DNA from 2 places in the Tumebacillus sp. BK434 genome. Region 1 is predicted to be linked to the other one. Evidence: riboswitches for the same ligand, from Rfam matches in the RefSeq annotation. Region 1 holds a riboswitch; the other holds the start of a gene.
The links. Region 1 has a riboswitch for cyclic di-AMP ahead of EV586_RS07335 (Na-translocating system protein MpsC family protein). Riboswitches for the same ligand answer to the same signal wherever they lie in the genome.
Positions count from the first base shown of each region.

Region 2: linked by a shared signal. The riboswitch ahead of EV586_RS08510 (LysM peptidoglycan-binding domain-containing protein) and the one ahead of EV586_RS07335 (Na-translocating system protein MpsC family protein) in region 1 are both predicted to bind cyclic di-AMP.

Region 1 covers NZ_SLXS01000002.1:681,470-684,985, reverse strand. The annotation lists gene kdpA (potassium-transporting ATPase subunit KdpA) at 1-879, opposite strand, end outside; gene EV586_RS07335 (Na-translocating system protein MpsC family protein) at 1,164-1,544, opposite strand; cyclic di-AMP (ydaO/yuaA leader) riboswitch at 1,767-1,916, opposite strand; gene EV586_RS07330 (EcsC family protein) at 2,124-2,915, opposite strand; gene EV586_RS07325 (cation diffusion facilitator family transporter) at 2,940-3,516, opposite strand, start outside.
Region 2 covers NZ_SLXS01000003.1:66,479-69,994, forward strand. The annotation lists gene EV586_RS08505 (glycosyltransferase family 4 protein) at 1-403, opposite strand, end outside; gene EV586_RS08510 (LysM peptidoglycan-binding domain-containing protein) at 507-1,424, opposite strand; cyclic di-AMP (ydaO/yuaA leader) riboswitch at 1,432-1,566, opposite strand; gene EV586_RS08515 (aminotransferase class I/II-fold pyridoxal phosphate-dependent enzyme) at 1,760-3,214, opposite strand; gene EV586_RS08520 (YwhD family protein) at 3,392-3,516, opposite strand, start outside.

The sequences.
Region 1 (3,516 bases):
CAGCACGAACATCATCAGCATCGAGACGAACAGCACCCGCCCCTGCTTCCGATTCCCGACCATTTGCCCGTAGGCGAACGGCAGCGCGGTCGGCAGGAGCAGCATCAGCAACATTTGCAGGAAATTGGTGAAGCCGTTCGGATTCTCAAACGGGTGTGCCGAGTTGACGCCGAAATAGCCGCCACCGTTATTGCCCAGTTCCTTGATCGCCACAAACGACCCGACCGGTCCGACGGCGAGGGTCTGCCCGGCGCCTTCCAGCGTCTTCGCCGCAACGCTCGCCTCCAGCATCTGCGGCACGCCCGAAGCCACGAAGAGCAACGCGGCCGCCAGGGAGAGCGGCAGCAGCACGCGCGTGATGCTGCGCACCAGATCGACATAAAAGTTGCCGAACGGTCGCCCGCTCAATCCGCGGATGAACGCGAACGCTGCCGCCAGCGCCGTCGCCGGCGCGGTGAACATCAGGAAGGTGATACCGATCAATTGGGAGAACGCGGACAGCCCGGTTTCCCCGCTGTAATGTTGCAGATTGGTATTGGTCATAAACGAGATCGCCGTATGCATCGCCAGCGTAGGCTCCATCGAGGGAATGCCCGCCGGATTGAGCGGCAGCACGCCTTGGAAGCGGAAGACCAGATAGACGAGCAGCAGCATCACCGCATTGACCAGCACCATCGAACAGGCATACTTCTGCCAAGACTGCGCTTGCTGCTGCACACCGCCCAACCGAAACAACACCTTTTCCAAAGGTCCGTAAAAACGGTTCAAGCGCTGCGAGCGGTCATCCAGCGCCGCCGCCAGATACAGTCCGGCCGGCTTGGCGAACAGCACCGCGAGCAGCACGGTGACGGCGATCGAGATCAGGGTGAGACCGCTCATGTCCGCTCACTCCCTTCCTGCACGACGCCATCCGCAAAGCGCACCAGCCAAAGCATCATCCCGGTCAGCACCAGCACGCCACCGATCATCAACAGATCCAACATGTTGTTCTCCTCCTCGTCTCCTGGGAAAAACAAAACGCCTGCGGATTCCCGAACAACTTCCGTGCTGCTCTTCATGCAGAAGAGCACCGAAGTTCCTCCAGAACCCGCAGGCGTATGCGATACCCGGCTTCCTGTATCCAGACAGGACCCCTTGTATTCCATCAACCTGTGCGGTTGGCATTAGTCTTGTTTTTCGCGCAGTTGCTTTTCAAGATCACGGTCCAGAATAAAGATTTCGACCCGCTCGCCGAGCTTGGTCGAGATGTCGCTGTGCGAGCCCAGCACCGTGCAGCCGGTGATGCGGGAGATGATCTCCTCCAGCTCCGCGCTGTAATTTTCGCGGAGGGTCTGGCGCATCTCTTTGACCAGACGCCTCCCTCGGTCCGTTTTCGCCAGGTGCTTCTCCTCGTGGGTGAGCACACCTTTGAGCCGGATGATCACCATGTCATTCAAAATGTACGTTTTTGTCTCCTGCGGGCCACGGCCTAAGATCTCACGCTGAAATTTGATATAGGCCTCGCTGATGTCCGACTCCTGTTTGCTTTTGGCGTTCTGCGCCATGTTGCAATCCCCGCTTTCTCGGGTCGGTCCACGCAAAAAAGACCGATGCCCTAACTTTAACCTCATCAAATGATTGAAGGTCAAAGTCTACATCGGTCTACGTCATGCCGGAGCCGTTGCGGCGGCGCCTGCATGTTGTCTACCCAAGAGACTTGCTGGACGAAACCGCTAGTTCGAAAGCCTTTCTGCATAACAAAAAGACCATTCCAACTAGAAGGTCTCTGACCTTCCCTGCTTAGCCGACGAAGTTAGCTGACGGGTAGGATGGCAAGGAAGAAAAATGTCCTCATCCCTCTCGCAAACTCGCGAGATTAACCCCAAAAGATTGGTTCCTCCGCTCTTGGTATTCCCAAGATTAGGCAGTGATTCATTTGTTGTATTCATCTTACTCCCATTTGCTTGAAGATGCACGAGCGTTTTTGGCGACGTTTTGGACTGCTAAGAATAAAAAATGCACAAGAATGCAAGTTAGCACCCTCTCCCTCAGCCAATCGGATATTTACTCATGATTTCGTGCCATCACAAAAAGGGCTGCCCTTCCGCTTGGAAAGGCAGCCCTTGTACAATGCGAATCCTCGATTACCGCTCCAAGCGTTCCATGATCCGGCGTTTGCCATACAGCATCAACGCCGTTTCCGCCACCTCATCGATCGTCTTTCGATTGAGGTAGGCCCCGAACAGAATGCCCGCCACCGGGACCAGCTGGAACAGTTTCTTCCAGCCAAAGTTCTCCGTCTGCATCAGCAGCACTTCCCGCCACCCTTGCAGCTGCGAGAACATCTGGCGGTTGCGCTCCGGGAGGTGCATCGAGGACAACTCCTCCAGAATCGCCTTTTTCCCCACGATATCCGAGGAGGTGAATTGCAGGCATTTGATGATAAACACGCGCTCCGACTTCTCCAGCGGGTCGTAGCCGTAACACATGCCGACATCCTGGATCGTCTTCAGCGACATCCCGAGCAAAAAAGGAATGTCGATCGCCAGCGTGAACACGCCGCCCAATCCGGCGACTGCGCCCTGCGCGGTCGCGAAGTTCTGGCGAGACTTGCGCAGGTCGAGCGCACTCTGCTTCATCAGCGTGATCGGCAAGGCGCGCACCTCGTCCAACGAAGCGACCGGGTGGTGGGTCACCGCTGCGATCCGTTTGAAGACCGCTTGCTCATCGGCCATGTACTTGCCGCCCGTCTCCACATACGAGACCAGCTCGTCGACCGCTTGCCCTGCTTTCTCCTGCAAAAATTTCGGCGTTACTTTATCCAGCAGCATGAAGGGCAGTCGGCCGAGCTTTTCCCAGAACCACAGGTCTTTTTGGTCCTGTTCCCACTCCTCGATCAGCTGCAGTTCGTGCAACAACGTCTCGCGATTGTCCATATGAACCTCCCGATTTCTAGATGGTTACATTTCCTGAGGAACCCAGTTTTTCACGCCATCGTCCTCCAAGATGCCCATCGTCACATCGGAGACGTTCGGATCTGCCAAGATCAGATCGCGGACGCGGTACTTGATGTCGTCAGCATCTGCGAGCGTCAGGCCCGGCCGCAGCTCGATATAAGCTTCCACGTGGTAGGTGCGCCCTTCCTGCACAATGCGCATCTTGTTGATGTCGGTCACGTCGGGATCGGAGAAAATGATGGCAGCCACGCGCTCTTCCACCTCACGAGGCGCTGCGACCCCGATCAGTCCCACCATATTGTCATACCCGATCTTGAACGCCACGAAAAGCATCATCACGCCGATCATGATCGTCACCGATCCGTCAAAGAGCTTGTTGTCTGTGAAGCGGGTAACGAGAACTGCCGTCAGCGCAAGCGCTGCCCCGAGCGTGGCCACAAGATCTTCGTAGAAAACAAGACGGGTCGGCGGAGCTGCATGCTTGGCATTGCGAAACGAAGCGGAAATGATCCCAAATCCTTTTGCCTCCACTCGCGCCTCGCGCACAATCTCCTGCATCGCCTTAATCAGTACGAATCCG
Region 2 (3,516 bases), on a different contig from region 1:
GCTCCAGCGTGTTCAGCACGCGCTTGACCAGCCCGCCGCGCGGCAAGACTTGATTATGTACGGTATAGACGCAGGGCGGCGGCGTCGGCAGGCTGCGCAGGGCGAGGCGGCCGACGAGACCTGCTTTCGCCCCGTGCAGGTGCACGAGATCGAACGGCTGCTCGCGAAGCAGTTTGCCCAGCTGGCGCACGGCGAGCATATCTTTCATCGGGGAGACGCTGTCGACGATCTCCACAGGCAAGCAAGGCACCGATTGCAGTACCTGTTCCCCGCACAGCTCCGACGGGCAGGCGACCGTCACGGCGAGCCCGACTTCCTGCAAACCATGGATCAGATCCAGCACATGCCGGCGCATGCCGCCCTGCATCGGGCGTACCACCTGCAGCACGCGAAACACATCCACACACGTTCACCTCTTTTCTCTTCTTTCCAGCGTTTCCAATTTGAAATACAAAAAAACCACCTGCCGATGAAAGGCAGATGGTTCTTGGCACTGCTGCTTGGATCTACTTGAGGATATAGATTTTAACGTCTTGCTTGCCGAACTGGCGAAGCTGCGCCTGGGTACCGTCGATGTAGATGTCGATGCGGTTGCCCTTGATCGCGCCGCCGGTGTCCTCGGCAGTCGCCACGAAGCCGCCCGCCGGAAGCAGCGGGGAGTTGTAGCCGGTCACGTAGACTTTGGAGCCGAGCGGAACCACTTTCGGGTCCACTGCGATCACGCCTTCACGCACTTTGGTGCCGGTGAAAGTCTGGCCGCCCCATTGCCACATGATGTTGCCCGGGCCGTATGCGGTCGCGTCCATGTTCAGCGTCTTGGTGTACGCCATGCCGGCGACAGTCGGGACGGCCGGCTTCGGCGCCGGTGCCGGTTTTTCCACCGGAGCTGGTGCCGGAGTCGGCGCTACGCGGGTCGGTACGACCGGCTGTTTCACCGGTTGCAGCGCCTGGCGGTCGGCCGACTTTTCTTCGGTCTGCGGCGCTTTCGCTTGCGGAGCTTGCGCCGGAGCTGCTGTAGCCGGAGTTACCGCTTTGTAGAAGCCGTTGGTGCCGGACGGGATCAGGATGGTGTTGCCTGCGATCAGCCGATCCGAGTCCATGCCGTTGAGGTTTTTAATCTCTGCAGCGGTGGTGTCGTACTTGTTGGCGAGGTATGCCAACTGGTCGCCTGTGATCACTTTGTACGGGAAGACGATGTGCAGCTTTTGGCCCGCGTAGATCGTGTCGGACGCCAGATGGTTGGCCGTCTTCCACGCTTGTGCGGTCGTGCCGTAGCTGGCTGCCAGCTGGGACAAAGTCTGGCCCGGTTGCACGATGATCGCATCGGTGAGACCTGCTGCCTCGACGTTGACTTGCGATACGGTCAGAACGCTTGCTGCAACAATTGTTGCAAAAGCCCATTTTTTCAGGTTGAATTTTTTCATTTTCTAGCACTCTCCTTCTAAAAGCCGCCGGAGTTAGCTGACGGGTTCGGGTGAAGGATACCCGCTCGCCTGCTGCGCGAGTTCACCCCAGATATGGTTCCTCCGTTCCTCATCAGATTTGAGGATTAGGCTTGTCATGTGGTCGAGTGCTAGAATAACGCAGATCAGGCCTCCGTTTCACTAGTCGATAACTGGAAATGGACTGGAAGAATCTCCGCGAGCCGCCCGCATCCGGCGCGGGTACAGGGATCGCGTCGTGCCGCAGTCGGCGAATGGAAAAAAGTCCCCTTCCGAAGAAGAGGACTTTTTGCTTGACTGCAAGGTCTGTCTGTGATCTATTTCAACACTTTGATGAACTCGATGTTCGGGTCATCCGGGCCTTGCACGGGGAGTCCCGCTTTGACGTTTTCCATGATGTACTCGATGTTGTCCTGCGTGATCACTTCGCCCGGCATGATGATCGGGATGCCCGGCGGGTAGACCATCACCGACTCGGCCATGATCCGGCCGGCCGCTTCTGTCAGTGGCACGACTTCGGTCTGTTTATTATAGAAAGCGTCGCGCGGCGAAACGGCGAGCAGCGGCATCGACGGGATGTGCACCTGCGGCAGGTCTTTTTTCTCCTGCACGCCGAATCGTTTCGAGATCTCGCGCAGCGCGTGGATCAGCGAGGCGATCGTTTCGTCGGTGTCGCCGAAGGTGACGATGCAGAGGATGTTGTACAGGTCGGACATTTCCACCTCGATGTTGAAATCGGTGCGGAGGATCTTCTCCACTTCCCAGCCGGTCAAGCCGAGCTCCTTGACGGAGATGTTCAGCTTCAGCGGGTCGTGGGCGAAGGTGGCCGACGTTTTCAGGATCTCGTCGCCGAAGCAGTACATGCCCGGGATCTCTTCATTGATCGTGCGGCGGGCATTTCGAGCGAGACGGAGCACTTTTTCGATCAGCTCGTGCCCGTAGACCGCAAGGTTCTTGCGAGCGACGTCAAGCGACGCCAGGAGCAGGTAGGACGTCGACGTGGTGTGCAGCATCGAGAGCACCGCCTGCACGTGCGCCGGAGAGACGAATCCTTCACGGACGTTGAGCACCGAGCTTTGCGTCATCGAGCCGCCGAGCTTGTGCACGGAGGTCGCCGCCATGTCCGCGCCGGCCTGCATCGCGGAGAGCGGCAGGTCTTCGTGGAAGGAGAACAGGACGCCGTGCGCTTCGTCGACGATGACAGGCACGCCGCGCTCATGGCTCAGTTCGACGATCGATTTCAGGTCGCAGGAGACGCCGAAGTAGGTCGGGTTGATCAGCAGCACGCCTTTTGCATCCGGGTGTGCGTCAAGCGTGACACGGACCGTATCGACCGAGATGCCGTGCATGATGCCGATCTCAGCGTCCACTTCCGGGTGCATGAACACCGGATGCGCGCCGGAGAGGATGATCGCCGCCATGATCGATTTATGCGCGTTGCGCGGCACGAGGATCTTCTCGCCAGGACCTACGACCGACATGATCATCGTCATGATCGCGCCGGACGTGCCCTGCACCGAGAAGAACGTGTGGTCGGCGCCATACGCCTGCGCGGCCAACTCCTGGGCTTCTTTGATGATGCCTTTCGGTGAATGCAGATCGTCCAAGGGTGCGATGTTGATCAAATCTATGGACAAAGCGTTCGGGCCAATGAACTCGCTGAATTCGCTCGGCATACCAAAGCCTTTTTTGTGTGCGGGAATGTGGAACTGAATCGGGTTCCGGCTCGCGTGCTCGACGAGCTTCGTGAACAGAGGAGTAAGGTTTTGCATCGCGTTCAATTCCTTTCATCAAGAGCATAACGAAAACATAACGAATGCAATTATAGCACTCTTCTTCTGTATGAGAAACAAATTTTTTGGATAAGTATGCTGTTAGGTTTCACCGTGTAGTGTGGTCTTTTTCGCACGTAAAAAACCCACCAAAAAGGTGGGTTTTGCAAGGTTGTTTTAGGCAAGTTCCGCCTTGACTTCCTCCGGGGTGTTTTCCCAAAGGTCGGCTCGCAGCTGCTGCAGGAAAGCAGCCAGTTTCGCCTTCTGTTCGGCGGTCAGGTTCGACACGTCCACACGGCCTT